DNA from 3 places in the Pseudomonas sp. HN11 genome. Region 2 is predicted to be linked to each of the others. Evidence: predicted binding sites of a transcription regulator. Region 2 holds the regulator's gene; each other region holds the start of a gene.
The links. Region 2 encodes sigma-54, which starts transcription at its own class of promoters, with help from an activator protein. Its sites were predicted from a motif close to ANTGGCATNNANNTTGCTNT; they were not measured.
Positions count from the first base shown of each region.

Region 1: a site for sigma-54 is predicted at 1,562-1,581, ahead of LVW35_RS21625 (circularly permuted type 2 ATP-grasp protein). Genes of this name have one in related genera too.
Region 3: a site for sigma-54 is predicted at 2,650-2,669, ahead of LVW35_RS20420 (flagellar hook-length control protein FliK). Genes of this name have one in related genera too.

Region 1 is NZ_CP089985.1:4,756,538-4,761,436, reverse strand. Features, by position in the region: gene LVW35_RS21640 (START domain-containing protein) at 1-303, shown strand, start outside; gene LVW35_RS21635 (hypothetical protein) at 407-643, shown strand; gene LVW35_RS21630 (ribonuclease E inhibitor RraB) at 857-1,198, shown strand; gene LVW35_RS21625 (circularly permuted type 2 ATP-grasp protein) at 1,614-3,023, shown strand; gene LVW35_RS21620 (alpha-E domain-containing protein) at 3,028-3,978, shown strand; gene LVW35_RS21615 (transglutaminase family protein) at 3,975-4,778, shown strand; gene LVW35_RS21610 (c-type cytochrome) at 4,815-4,899, opposite strand, start outside.
Region 2 is NZ_CP089985.1:972,070-976,968, reverse strand. Features, by position in the region: gene LVW35_RS04400 (KdsC family phosphatase) at 1-16, shown strand, start outside; gene lptC (LPS export ABC transporter periplasmic protein LptC) at 25-597, shown strand; gene lptA (lipopolysaccharide transport periplasmic protein LptA) at 584-1,117, shown strand; gene lptB (LPS export ABC transporter ATP-binding protein) at 1,117-1,842, shown strand; gene LVW35_RS04380 (RNA polymerase factor sigma-54) at 2,027-3,520, shown strand; gene hpf (ribosome hibernation-promoting factor, HPF/YfiA family) at 3,596-3,901, shown strand; gene ptsN (PTS IIA-like nitrogen regulatory protein PtsN) at 3,912-4,376, shown strand; gene rapZ (RNase adapter RapZ) at 4,379-4,899, shown strand, end outside.
Region 3 is NZ_CP089985.1:4,490,742-4,495,640, forward strand. Features, by position in the region: gene fliM (flagellar motor switch protein FliM) at 1-515, opposite strand, end outside; gene fliL (flagellar basal body-associated protein FliL) at 525-1,025, opposite strand; gene LVW35_RS20420 (flagellar hook-length control protein FliK) at 1,260-2,600, opposite strand; gene LVW35_RS20425 (Hpt domain-containing protein) at 2,998-3,345, opposite strand; gene LVW35_RS20430 (ATP-binding SpoIIE family protein phosphatase) at 3,376-4,899, opposite strand, start outside.

The DNA.
Region 1 (4,899 bases), 2.5 Mb from region 2:
CCGTTCCCTGTGACGGATCGTGATTCCTACCTGCATATCACTACGACCAAAGCGGCCGACGGCACGCTGACCCGTAAGCTGGAGGGCGTGCCGACCTACAAGCCTGAAGAAAAAGGCTACGTACGCGTCGCCCAGGTCGACGGCTTCTGGAAACTGGTGCCCAAAGGCGACAACCAGACCGAAGTCACCTACCAGGTGCACACCGAGCCAGGCGGCAGCGTGCCATCGTGGCTGGCCAACAAGTTCGTGGTGGACGCGCCGTTCAACACCTTGAAAGCCTTGAAAGAACACGCTGAAAAATAAGCGCAGTTGATCCGGTGCCTCCTGACTTGAGTGGAACGTTTGGCGAACCCTCAAGGTCCAGATAGAGGTAAGCCCACACATGGGTTTTATCGAGGAGGCACCGATGCAAAAGTGGCAGATTACCTTCGTTGATGATCACGGCGTTAAGTCCGTCGAGCAGTTCACCTGCGAGCAGAAGCCCAGCCTCGAAGATGCGGCACACATGATTCGCAACAAGCTGGTACCCGTCGCCGCCGAACTGGACCTCAATGACCTTGAGGGGCGCAAGCCCGAACCTACGGTCAAGATCCTCAAAGACCAGAACAGTATTCAGATCCTCGACATTTCTCCCGCCGCCTGAACAATCCCTGTACACCCCTCAAGCACCTCTGGTGGCGGCGAAAGCTTCGCGCTACTCTGCAAGTGAGATCAGCGAATGAATCGCTAGGTTCTGGTCTTGTCAGCTACATGCTTGTTTTCCAGCGGTGATGTTGTTGCCGTAGCTCCCACGCCAGTAAGGCGTGGGCTTCGGGAAGCACGGAAAGTCTATCCATCAATTCGAGGAGCACTTTTCATGAGCACAGCCTATCAAGAAGACATCAGCACCAATGTTCTGCGCCGCATGAAAGAGGGCGGCTTCGACTTCTCGCGTTTTCACCCCATCGAGTTCTACGCCATTTTCCCGGATGAGGAACGTGCGCGCAGGGCGGCGGGTGAGTTTCGTGGGGAATCCCTGAATGCCCAGGTCAGTGCGCGCGACGATGGCGCCTGGTACTTGGAGTTGAGCAAAATCATGTCTGCAACCTACGACGGCATAGGAGACTTCGAGCAAGACTTCGGGGCGGTGGTCGAGCCCTTGGGAGGAATCATCGAGGGATGGGGCGTGAAGCAGGAGGTGCGTGGGTTACCCATGTAGCGGCGAGCAGTATGAGAAATACAGCGTATCGGCTGACCTTAGGGTCGGCCGATTTTGTTTGTGCAGTTTTGTCGTCGAGATACCGCATCCCTGCAACTTTGCGGCGCAAAAAAAACCACCCGCGTAGGGTGGCTTAAAGGGAAGAGAGGTTCGCTGAAACTGTAGGGCATGCCCTGTTCAGCAGATGGTGCCGATTATCCGCAACCTTGGCCGGGCAGTGAAATCAACTCTGACTATGCTGTTGATAGTAAAAGCCCGCATTGCGATGAAGCGCAGGGCAGTGCAACGGGTATTTTGCGCACCAGGACGGTGCGGCTGGATTCTGGTTTTAATTCAAGGCACTGATTTTTAAGTGTTTATGCCGCTGGCACGGGCCTTGCGATGGTTCTTGCGCCCGGGTGACAAGGAGTTCGGCATGATCCGCACTTATTATGATGAAATGTACGATGGGGCGGGCCAGGTCCGGCCGCATTACCGCGAGTTCGCCCGCTGGTTGGCCGACACCCCGGAAGATCTGTTGGCCCAGCGCCGGCGCGAAGCCGATTTGCTGTTTCACCGCGCCGGGATCACTTTCACGCTCTATGGGGATGAGCAGGGAACCGAGCGCCTGATTCCCTTTGACACCATCCCGCGCAGCATCCCGGCCAGCGAATGGCGAATTGTCGAGCGTGGGTGTATCCAGCGGGTCAAGGCGCTGAACATGTTCCTCGCCGACCTGTATCACGAACAACGCATCATCACGGCCGGGATCATTCCCGCCGAGCAGGTGCTGGCGAACGAGCAATACCAGTTGGCGATGCAGGGCTTGGACCTGCACCGCGACCTGTATTCGCACATTTCCGGCGTTGACCTCGTACGCGATGGTGACGGCACGTACTACGTGCTGGAGGACAATCTGCGTACGCCCAGCGGCGTGAGCTACATGCTCGAAGACCGCAAGATGATGATGCGCCTGTTCCCGGAACTGTTCGCCGCCCAGCGCATCGCGCCTATCGATCACTATCCCAATCTGCTGCTCGATACCCTCAAAAGCTCCAGCCCCCTGGATAACCCCAGCGTGGTCGTATTGACCCCGGGTCGCTTCAATAGCGCGTTCTTCGAACATGCCTTTCTCGCCCGAGAAATGGGCGTGGAACTGGTGGAAGGCGCCGACCTGTTTGTGCGTGATGACCGCGTTTTCATGCGCACCACCGACGGGCCCAAGGCCGTGGACGTAATTTACCGACGCCTCGACGACGCGTTCCTTGACCCATTGGCCTTCAATCCTGATTCCATGCTCGGCGTACCCGGCCTGCTGGCGGCTTATCGCTCCGGTAACGTGGTGCTGGCCAACGCCATCGGCACGGGCGTGGCGGATGACAAATCGGTGTACCCCTTCGTCACCGATATGATCCGTTTTTACCTGGATGAAGAACCGATTCTAAAGAACGTTCCGACATTCCAATGCCGTAAGCCCGACGAACTGTCCCACGTGCTGGCCAATCTGCCGGACCTGGTGGTGAAGGAAACCCAGGGCTCCGGCGGCTACGGCATGCTGGTGGGCCCGGCGTCCACCGCCGCTGAAATCGAGGCGTTCCGTGCACGTATCAAGGCCAAGCCCCACGCCTATATCGCCCAGCCGACGTTGTGTTTATCCACCTGTCCGACCTTTGTCGAAAACGGCATAGCGCCGCGCCATATCGACCTGCGTCCGTTCGTGTTGTCTGGCAAGGAAACCCGTGTTGTCCCCGGCGGCTTGACCCGGGTGGCGTTGCGCGAAGGCTCGCTGGTGGTCAACTCGTCCCAGGGCGGCGGCACCAAAGACACCTGGGTGGTCGAGGACTGATGCCATGTTGAGTAGAACTGCCTCGGATCTTTACTGGATGTCGCGCTACCTGGAGCGTGCGGAAAACCTCGCGCGCATGCTCGATGTCAGCTATTCACTGTCGCTGATGCCCCAGGACGGGCGCGGCGATGGCCTTCACGAACTGGCGATGCCGCTGTTGATCACCGGCACCCTGGAGGATTACCACGAGCGCCACGGCGAGTTGCATGCTGAACGCCTGCTGCACTTCTTTGCCCTGGATGCTGCCAACCCGGCCAGCATCTACAGTTGTCTCGGCGCCGCGCGGGCCAGCGCCCATGCGGTGCGTGGGCGAATTACCGCTGACATGTGGGAAAACATCAACTCCACCTGGCTGGATATTCGCGACATCGCCCAGCAGGGCCTGAGCCGCTATGGCATGAGTCGGTTTTGTGAGTGGGTAAAAGAGCGCTCCCATCTGTTCAGGGGCGCCACCTACGGTACGATCATGCGTAACGATGCGTTTCGGTTTATCCGCCTGGGCACTTTTATCGAACGGGCCGACAATACCCTGCGTCTGCTGGATGCGCGTTATGAAATGGCCGGTGATCAGGCCGAAGCTGTCACCGATGGCACCGCGCACGCCTACTATCAATGGAGTGCCTTGCTGCGCGCGCTTTCGTCGTTCGAGGCCTACACCGAGATCTATCGCGATGCCCCTGGCGCGCGGCAAGTCGCCGAGCTGTTACTGCTGCGCGCCGATGTGCCGCGCTCATTGCGTGCCTGCAGTGAAGAAATCGACCAGATCCTCGCCAGCCTGCCCGGCCTCAACGGCCGACCGGCCCAGCGCCTGGCCGCCGAGATGGATGCGCGCCTGCGCTTTACCGCCATCGATGAAATCCTCAAGGAAGGCCTGCACGCCTGGCTGACCGACTTTATCCCCTTGGTCCGCCAGTTGGGCGACGCCATCTACAGTTCCTACCTGGAGGCGGCATGAGACTCTCCATCAGCCACGAAACCACCTACCACTATGAAGACCAGGTGCGCGCCAGTATCCAGTATCTGCGCCTTACGCCCCACGACACCGAGCGCCAGCACGTACTCAGCTGGCAGCTCGATCTGCCTCGTCCGGTGCGCGCCCAGGTGGACCCATTCGGCAATATCCTGCATGTATTGACCCTGGATGACCCCCACGACGCCATCATCATCGCTGCTCGTGGCCAAGTGGACATCGACGAATTACGCGAGGCAGAACACGAGAGCCAATCGGCGTTTCCGTTCCTGCGCTGCACCCGCCTGACCGAACCTGACGAAGCCTTGCGCGACTTTGCCGAGCAGCAGTGCCATCAGCGTCGTGATCGCGCCGCGTTGATCGACCTGATGCACGGGCTCAACCAAACGATGGTCTACACACCCGGCGCCACCGAAGTCGATACCTGTGCCGCCCAGGCCTTTGCCGGCCACGCGGGTGTCTGCCAGGACCACACCCACGCGTTCCTGGCTTGTGCGCGCAGCTTGGGGATTCCTGCGCGGTATGTGTCGGGGTATTTGTACTCGGAAGACACCACGCACCTGGCCAGCCACGCCTGGGCTGAAGCCTGGCTGGATGGCGCGTGGTACAGCTTTGATGTGACCAACCAGCTCGCACGACCGGAACGGCATTTGAAGCTGGCGGTAGGTTTGGATTACCTCGACGCCTGCCCGGTGCGTGGCATGCGCCGGGGCGGGGGGCATGAGCAGATGCATGCCAAGGTGTTTGTGGCGCCGACGCCAGTAATTTCCGTCCAGCAGCAATGATTGGGCTCGTTGTGGTGAGCGGGGCAAGCCGGCTCGCTATAGCGGCTGTTTACGCCCCGCCATATGCTTCAAATACCCCACCAGCAAATCCAGCTCGCCATCCGGCAACACACTGGCAGCA
Region 2 (4,899 bases):
CGCCGCCTACTTATAGAGCGTTTTATGCTGAGCAAAAAGATTCGCAACTTCCTGCTGTTCGGGGTCATCGCCGCGCTGTTCCTGGCGGTGGGCTACTGGAATATCAGCCCGGAACGCTTTCTCGATCAGCCTGCTGCGCAGGTTGATGAAGGCGCTATCGACTATTACGCCATCAACGCCAAAAGTGTGCAGTTCCTGCCTGATGGCAAGGTGCAGTACGAGATGACGTCAGACAAAGTCGAGCACGTTAAGGCCAGCGAAATCACCTTGCTGACCAACCCGGACATGAACATTTACCGCGGCACCGAGTTCCCATGGCACGTCACCAGCAAGCGTGGTGAGGTCAACCCGGACGGTACCGAGGTGGAACTGATCGACTCGGTGCGCGTCGCGCGTACCGACGATAAAAAGCGTGAGACCGTGATTACCAGCAGTCGCATGACCGTATTCCCGCAGAAGCAATATGCGCAGACCGAGCAAGACGTTAGAATCGACGGCGCTGGCGGTGTATCGACTGGCAAGGGAATGAAAGCGTATTTGAAAGAAAGCAGGATACACCTGCTATCGAACGTAAGAGGACAGTATGAGGCTCGTTAAAACTCTCCCTATTTTGCTCGGTCTGGGCGCAGCACTGGGAAGCGTGAGCGCCTGGGCTCTGCCGAACGATAGCCAGCAGCCGATCCACATTTCGGCTGACGATGCGCAGCTGGATGACAAGCAAGGCGTCGCCACCTACACCGGCGGTGTGATCATCACCCAGGGCTCGATGAAGATCACCGGCAATACGGTGACCCTGACTCGTACCCAGTCCGGCGACATTGACGTGGTCACTTCGGTGGGCAACCTGGCTTACTTCGAACAGAAGCAGGCGCCTACCGACACCGGCCCGATGAAAGGCTATGGCAAGACCATCCAGTACCACGCCCAGCAGAACCGCATCGTGCTGATCGACCAGGCCAAGGTACTCAGCCCCGATGGCAACTCCACGGAAGGTGAGAAAATCACCTACGACACCGTGAAACAGATCGCTAACGCCGGTCGTGCCAATGGCAGTAAGGTCACCGCACCTCGTCCACGCATCGACATGGTTATCCAGCCGAAGAAGAAGGCCGAGTAATGGCAACCCTGAAAGCCCAGCATCTGGCCAAGGCCTATAAAAGCCGTCAGGTCGTGCGCGATGTCAGCCTGTCGATCGACAGCGGCCAGATCGTCGGCTTGCTCGGCCCCAACGGCGCCGGCAAGACCACCTGCTTCTACATGATCGTTGGCCTGGTCCAGGCGGACCAGGGTCGTGTTCTGATCGACGACCTGGACGTGAGCCACCAGCCAATGCATGGCCGTGCGCGCGCCGGTATCGGCTATCTCCCGCAAGAGGCGTCGATCTTCCGCAAACTGTCGGTCGCCGATAACATCATGGCCATCCTCGAGACCCGCAAGGAACTCGACCGTGACGACCGTCGCAAGGAATTGGAAAGCCTGCTGCAGGAATTCCACATCAACCACATTCGCGACAACCTCGGCATGAGCCTTTCCGGTGGTGAGCGCCGCCGTGTGGAAATCGCCCGCGCCCTGGCCACCGCGCCCAAGTTCATCCTGCTGGACGAACCGTTTGCCGGCGTCGACCCGATCTCGGTCGGTGACATCAAGCAGATCATCCATCACCTCAAGGCCAAGGGCATTGGCGTGCTGATCACTGACCACAACGTCCGTGAGACACTCGATATCTGCGAAACCGCGTATATCGTCAACGATGGCCAACTGATCGCCGAAGGTGATTCCGCCACCATCCTGGCCAACGAACTGGTCAAGGAAGTGTACCTGGGTCACGAGTTCCGCCTGTAAACACCGTGGTGTCACGGCCGATGCCACGATGCGCGGGAGTCAATAAAAACCTCCGGATTTTTATTGTTACCGCGCTCTAGGCAAAGCCCCCGACATCAGGCATATAATTTGCTTATGTTTGGCGCTAACGCGCCCTGTCGTGGATGGCGCACTGCGCCGGCGAATAAGGTGTTAAGCCCCTGCCATGAAACCATCGCTAGTCCTGAGAATGGGCCAGCAGCTGACGATGACACCGCAGCTGCAACAGGCCATCCGCCTGCTCCAATTGTCGACCCTGGACCTGCAACAGGAAATCCAGGAGGCCCTGGAGTCCAATCCGATGCTCGAACGCCAGGAAGAAGGCGACGACTTCGATAACGCAGACCCGCTGGCCGATAACATCGAGCAAAAACCCAATTCCGACGTGCAGGAACCCTCCTATCAGGAAACCGCCCCTACGGTGGATAACCTTGAGGAAGGCGAATGGAACGAACGCATCCCCAACGAGCTTCCGGTAGATACCGCCTGGGAGGACGTCTACCAGACCAGCGCCAGCAGCTTGCCCAGCAATGACGATGACGAGTGGGACTTCACCACCCGCACCTCCGCTGGCGAGAGCTTGCAGAGCCATCTACTGTGGCAACTGAACCTGGCGCCGATGTCGGACACCGATCGCCTGATCGCCGTGACGCTGATCGACTGCATCAACAACCAGGGTTATCTGGACGAGACGCTCGAAGAGATTCTTGAGGCGTTCGATCCGGAGCTGGATATCGAGCTGGACGAAATCGAAGCCGTCCTGCACCGCATTCAACAGTTCGAGCCCGCCGGTATTGGCGCGCGCACCCTCAGCGAATGCCTGCTGCTGCAATTGCGCCAGCTGCCGGCCAAGACGCCCTGGCTCACCGAAGCCCAGCGCCTGGTCACTGATTACATCGACCTGCTGGGCAGCCGCGACTACAGTCAATTGATGCGCCGCATGAAGCTCAAGGAAGACGACCTGCGCCAGGTCATCGAGCTGGTACAGAGCCTCAACCCTCGCCCTGGCTCGCAAATCGAGTCCAGCGAAGCCGAATACGTGGTTCCCGACGTGATCGTGCGCAAGGACAACGAGCGTTGGCTGGTGGAGCTGAACCAGGAATCGGTGCCACGCCTGCGGGTCAACCCGCAATACGCCGGTTTCGTGCGTCGCGCCGACACCAGCGCCGACAACACCTTCATGCGCAACCAGTTGCAGGAAGCCCGCTGGTTCATCAAAAGCCTGCAAAGCCGCAACGAAACCCTGATGAAAGTGGCCACCCAGATCGTCGAGCACCAGCGCGGTTTCCTGGAATACGGCGACGAAGCAATGAAACCGCTGGTACTGCATGATATCGCTGAAGCGGTAGGCATGCATGAGTCGACGATTTCGCGGGTGACCACGCAAAAATTCATGCATACCCCACGGGGTATATATGAGCTGAAATACTTTTTCTCCAGCCACGTCAGCACCTCCGAAGGCGGTGAATGCTCGTCCACGGCGATCCGCGCGATCATCAAAAAACTGGTTGCGGCGGAAAATCAGAAAAAGCCATTGAGTGACAGTAAGATCGCTGGTTTACTGGAGGCACAAGGCATTCAGGTCGCCCGTCGAACCGTCGCCAAGTACCGCGAGTCCCTCGGGATCGCGCCTTCCAGCGAGCGTAAGCGTTTGATGTGACGGGCGGGCCACAGCGTTCCAGTGGCAGGTATTCCTACCTGCCGCTTTATGCACTGGCAACGAAGGAGAAGCTGTATGCAAGTCAACATCAGTGGACACCAGCTGGAAGTCACCAAACCCCTGCGTGAATACACCGAAAGCAAGCTGAACAAGCTGGCGGGGCATTTTGACAAGATCACCAATGTGCAGGTCATCATGGAGGTCGATAAGCTCAAGCAGAAAATCGAGGCCACCCTGCACGTACCGAATGCAAAGCTCGTCGCCAATGCGGAACATGAAGACATGTACGCGGCGATCGACTCGCTCTACGACAAGCTGGACCGCCAACTCATAAAGCATAAGGAAAAGAATCTGCACCTGATGCAAGGTACAGGTCGTTAACTCTCCCCCCATGATCCGACTTGAAACCATCCTGACCCCCGGCCGTTCCCTCGTGAATGTGCCGGGAGGCAGCAAGAAAAAAGCCCTCGAACAAATTGCCAACCTGATCGCGCGCGAAGTGCCGGATCTGGAGATGCAAGATGTGTTCGATGCGCTGATTGCCCGTGAAAAACTCGGCTCTACCGGTTTTGGTAACGGCATCGCCATTCCTCATTGCCGCCTCAAAGGCTGCGAAACACCCGTCAGCGCCCTGCTCCACCTGGAAGCCCCCATCGATTTCGACGCTATCGACGGCGCCCCGGTCGACCTGCTGTTCGTTCTGCTGGTCCCACAAGCCGCCACCGATGCACACCTGGAACTGCTCAGGCAGATCGCCAGCATGCTTGACCGCAAGGAAGTACGCGACAAACTGCGTAGCGCCAGTAGCAATGAGGCGCTGTACCAGGTTGTCCTGGATGAACAGAACGGGCAGTAATCATGCGTTTGATCATCGTCAGCGGCCGCTCCGGCTCGGGTAAAAGCACCGCCCTCAATGTTCTTGAGGATAACGGCTTCTATTGCATCGACAATTTGCCCGCTGGCCTGCTGCCGGAGTTGGCTGAACGCGCGTTGATCCACACCGAGCTGGCACAGCCCCTGGTCGCCGTTTCGATCGATGCCCGCAACCTGCCCAGCCACTTGGAGCGATTCCCGCAATTGCTCGAGGAAGTACGGGCCAAGCACATCCATTGCGATGTGCTTTATCTGGATGCTGACGAGGAGACCCTGTTAAAGCGCTTCTCTGAAACCCGTCGGCGTCACCCCCTCAGCAGCCCCCACCGCTCGCTTGCCGAAGCCATTGAAGACGAAACCAAGCTGCTGGGGCCGATCATTGACCTTGCCGACCTCAAGATCAACACCACCAGCCTCAATCTGTACCAGCTGCGGGATGCCATCAAGCTACGCCTGCTGAACCAGCCGGAGCCCGGCACAGCGTTTCTGGTCGAGTCATTCGGGTT
Region 3 (4,899 bases), 2.8 Mb from region 2:
ATGATCGCCTGCCAGGCTTCCTTCAAGTCGATGAAGGCCTGCTCCAGCACCATGCGCACCACCCGCAACTCGGTAGGGGTGAACTCACGGCCTTCGATCTTGGCGTGACGGCCGTCGCCGCCGAAGAAGTTGTCCACCAGCTTGAACACCAGCTTGGCATCCAAGATGAATAGCGCGGTGCCGCGCAGGGGCTTGATCTTGACCAGATTGAGGCTGGTGGGCACGTATAGCGAGTGCACGTACTCGCCGAACTTCATCACCTGCACGCCGCCCACCGCCACGTCCGCCGAGCGGCGCAGCATGTTGAACATGCTAATGCGGGTATAACGGGCAAAACGCTCGTTGATCATCTCCAGGGTCGGCATGCGTCCACGGACGATGCGATCCTGGCTGGTGAGGTCATAACTTTTGACGCTGCCGGGCTCGGCAGACATTTCGGTCTGTACCAGACCATCGTCGACGCCATGCAACAGCGCGTCGATTTCATCCTGGGACAGCAGGTCTTGCACGGCCATGTCGTGATCCTACTGCAATACGAAGTTAGTGAAGAGCGCCTGCTCGACCACGACTTTGCCAAGTTCCTTCTGGGCCACTTCCTGCACGCTGGCCGTGACCTTCTGGCGCAGCATTTCCTGGCCCACCGGAGTGGCGAGTGTGTCGAAGCTTTGGCTTGAGAACAGCATCACCAGGTTGTTGCGGATCACTGGCATGTGCACCTTGAGTGCGTCCAGGTCCGAAGCATTGCGCGCCAGCAAGGTGATGCTCACCTGCAGGTAGCGCTGGCGGCCGTTCTGATTGAAGTTGGCGACAAAGGCCGGAAGCATCGGCTCGAAGATTGCCGGTTGCTTGACGTTACTGGCGGTTTCGGCGGCGACTGCCGGCTTGCTGGCACTGCTGTGCATGATGTACCAGGTGCCGCCGACCGAGGCGCCGATGGCCAGGAGCAGGCCCAGGACTATCAACAGGATAAGCTTGAGCTTGCCTTTGCCTGCGGGTGCTTTTGCTGCGTCGTCGCTCTTCGCCATGCCAATAATCCGTCACTATTCGGGGATTCATAGATCTACGGAAAGGCAAGAGCAAGTGTTATGCCAGAGTTGTCTGATGGATTTGGAAGTGTATGCCGATATCTGCCACGCAACAGGTGCCCTGTGGGAGCGGGCTTGCTCGCGAATGCGGTATATCAGTAACAAATATGCTGACTGATCCACCGCATTCGCGAGCAAGCCCGCACACATATTTGGGCCTGTGCAACGTTCAAATCAGGCGTAGTAATCGACGGCGCTGGAGCCGATTACGGTTGAGGTTACAGGTGCCACGGCTTCAGCCACATCAATGTGGTTACCACTGTCGCCGTTATCACCACCGCGCCCGCCGCTGCCGCTCACGCCACGGGTCTGCGCCTGTTGCTGCTGTTGCTCCTGGCCACGGGATTGGTCGGACACGTTCACATCCACCTGGCCCATGCCCTGCTGGGCGAACATCTCCCGCAAGCGGCCGGACTGGCTTTCCAACGCCTCACGCACCACCGGGTGGGCGCTCATGAAGTTGACCTGGGCCTGCTGGTCGGCGGTCATGTTGACCTTGATATCCAGACGACCGAGCTCGGCCGGCTGCAACTGGATCTCCGCCGACTTGAGGTTGGCGCTGGACAGGTACATCACGCGGTTGACGATTTCGTCGGTCCAGCCGCTCTGGTGCATGGCCAGCGGCGCATTGGTCACCGGCGGCAAGGCGTTGGCGGTTTTCGGCGTGGCGGCTTGAGTCAATGCAGCCAGGCGGTTGGCGAAGTCATCGACTCGGGTGTCGCTGCTGGCGTTTTTGAGGTCCTTGAGACCGTCTTCGATCAGCCCGCTGAAAGCCTTGTCGCCGCCCGTGTCAGTGCTGTCTTTGGTGGCTTGCTGGTCGACCATATCGGCCAGGCCGGCGGCAAAGTTCTGCGCGGCGGTGGGTTGGTCCTGAGTGGGCGCCGGGGCGGCTTTCGTCTGCGCCTGGCTGCTGGCCGAGACGTGACCGCCCTGCTCCATCGCCAGGCGCACGGCTGGCATGGCGTCCAGGGGATCGGCTTCTGGATCGAAAGCCGGCTTGGCTTCTTCGGTCGCCGCGATCGGTGCGGCGAGTACCGGTTGGGCTTTGTCATCCTTGGCCGTGGTGACGGGCGCCGGGATTTCTACCGGCACCGGCACGGCCACCGGGGTGACGCTGGCTATCAATGCCGGGTCGACCACTGGGTCCGTTGGGGGCTGCTGCACCAGGGTCGGATCGGCAGGCGCGTCGTCATCCTTGCTGGCACTGTCGTCGGGCTTGGCCGGTGGGGTGGCAGGCAAGGGTTTGCCGCTATCGGCAACGGCTGGCGTGTTGGCGGCAGGTTTGTCGCTGCCCGTAGCAGGTTTGGCGCTGGCGTCGGAAGACTTGCCTGCGGTGGGTTTGGGCGAGTTGTCGTCGGCCTTGGGCGTGGGTTTCGACGCTTGGTTGGCGAACACTTGAGCGAAGCCAGGGCCCGTGTTCCGTGGGTCCGCAGCCGCTGCCGCTGGGGCGGCGGCGGGCGCTTGAGGCTTGGCCGCGGGGGCAGCCTGAAGGAGCGAATTCGGGGCGACTGGCATAGGTAAAGGTCTCCACTGCATGGGGGTCGGGGATGCAGTATTGGGAGGTAGAGCAAGAGTTGGGCCAGGTTTTGGTTGGGGTTGGTTTTATTGAGTACATATCCGTTATTTAGGTAACGGCCACCTATGGTTCCGCTCTTACAGCGGGAGCTGGCTTTGGAGCGTGGGTAAGCCGGCAGGACGCCGGGTTAGCCGCGCTGGGCCAAGGATGGCCCATCGCGGCGGCCCACGCTCCAAAGCCGGAGTGAGGGCACACCGAGCCTAGGCGAGGTGCCGAGTGTTGGGGCGAAGCGTTTTTGGTTACTTTTTGCGCTTTTCAAAAAGTGACCCGCTGTAAGAGCGGAACCCTAAGCAGCCGTTACCGCAGGAATGGATATGTACTCGATAAAACCAACAATCAAATCTGAAACCGCTGCCGCTCCGACTCATACAACGGCTTAACCAAAGCAAACTCCCGATCAATCTGATCCACCAACTCCCCCAGATCCCCAACAGCAGACTCAACGGATTCAGCCTCCAACCGCTGACACAACTGCGCCAACCTTACCGCCCCAAGGTTCCCACTGCTCCCCTTGAAACTATGCGCAATCCGCCCCAACGCCTTGGCATCATCCCTAGCCTTGCGCAACGCCTCGACACGTTTCTGGGAATCATCAAGAAAGGTATCAAGCAACTTCGGATACTCACCTTCCATGACTTCCTGCAAACCCGACAACACCTCCGGGTCCAGATGTAGATCAACCACTTGCTCGCTCCTTGATCAAGAATCGACGGATTATGCCAGAGCCTCCCAGGAAAACTCCACGCAGACACTGCGCCCGCCATCGGACCAGCCTACAGCGCTGCTCAACTGACGCACGAGGCTCAAGCCCCGGCCAGACAGACGGTCGACATCCAGCGGCCGCGCCAGCACCTGCTCCACGTCAAACCCCGGACCGCTGTCCTCAATGCGCAGGGTCATCTTCCCACCCGTCGCCGTCGGCACCACCTGCACATGCACCCTTATATACCCGCTGTCGAGTCGCGCCAGGCGGTCATTACGCTGACGGTAATACTCGGCAAACCCTTGGGCGTCGCGCTTGAGCCTGGAATCGAGGCCCAGCACGCCATGCTCCAACGCATTCGAATACAACTCAGCCATCACGCTGTAGAGCGCCCCGCTCTGCTCACGTAAGCCATGGATCTCCAACAACAGTTGCAGCAGGTACGGTAACGGGTTGTAACGCTTCAAGGTTTCAGCGCGGAATTCGAAACTCACCGACCAATCCAGCGGACACGACTGCCCGCTGTCCGCATACAACGGCCCAGCAGCACGCAATTGTTCGCCGGCTTGCAAGGTGATTTCCACCATGCTCACATCATCCCGTGCTTCTCCGCGAAATGCCGCCAGAGCCTGCTCGATATCTTCAAATAAACGATCAGGCTCACGATTGGCGGCAAACACCTGTTGCAAGCGTTCGGCGCCGAACAGTTGGTCATTGACATCGGCGGTGTCCAACACACCATCGGACAACAAGAACACCCGATCACCGAGGGCCATGGGCCAGACTTCGGTGCGATCATCAAACGCTTCGGCCGACAGCACACCCAATGGCATATGCCGCGACGCAAGCGGTGTGCGTTTGCCGGTGGCGATTTCATGCACATAGCCGTCGGGCATGCCGCCGTTCCACACCTCCACCACCTGCCGCTGCGTGCTCAGGCACAACAGGGTGGCGCAGCAGAACATGTCCACCGGCAGGATGCGCTTGAGCTTGGCGTTCATCTCCCGCAGGGTCTGCGCCAGGCCGTAGCCTTTGGCGGTCATGCCGTAGAACACTTCGGCCAGGGGCATGGCCCCCACCGCCGCCGGCAGGCCATGCCCGGTGAAGTCGCCGAGCAGCACATGCATGTCACCGGACGGTGTGTAGGCGGCCAACAACAGGTCGCCGTTGAACAACGCATAGGGCGATTGCAGGTAACGGATATTCGGCGCGGCATTGATGCAACCCGAATGCGCGACCTTATCGAACACCGCCTTGGCCACGCGCTGCTCATGCAGGAGATAGCCGTGGTGCTTGGCGATCAGGTCGCGCTGCTGCAGAACCGTGGCCTGCAACCGACGCAGGCGGTCCATGGCGTTGATCTTCGCCGCGAGAATAAGCTGGTTGTAGGGTTTGGGCAGGAAGTCATCGCCGCCGGCATCCAGGCACTGGGCCAGCGCTTCGCTCTCGCGCAGGGAGGTGAGGAAAATCAGCGGTACCAGCTCTTCTCCCGCCAACTGCTTGATCCGCCGCGCTGCCTCAAAACCGTCCATCAC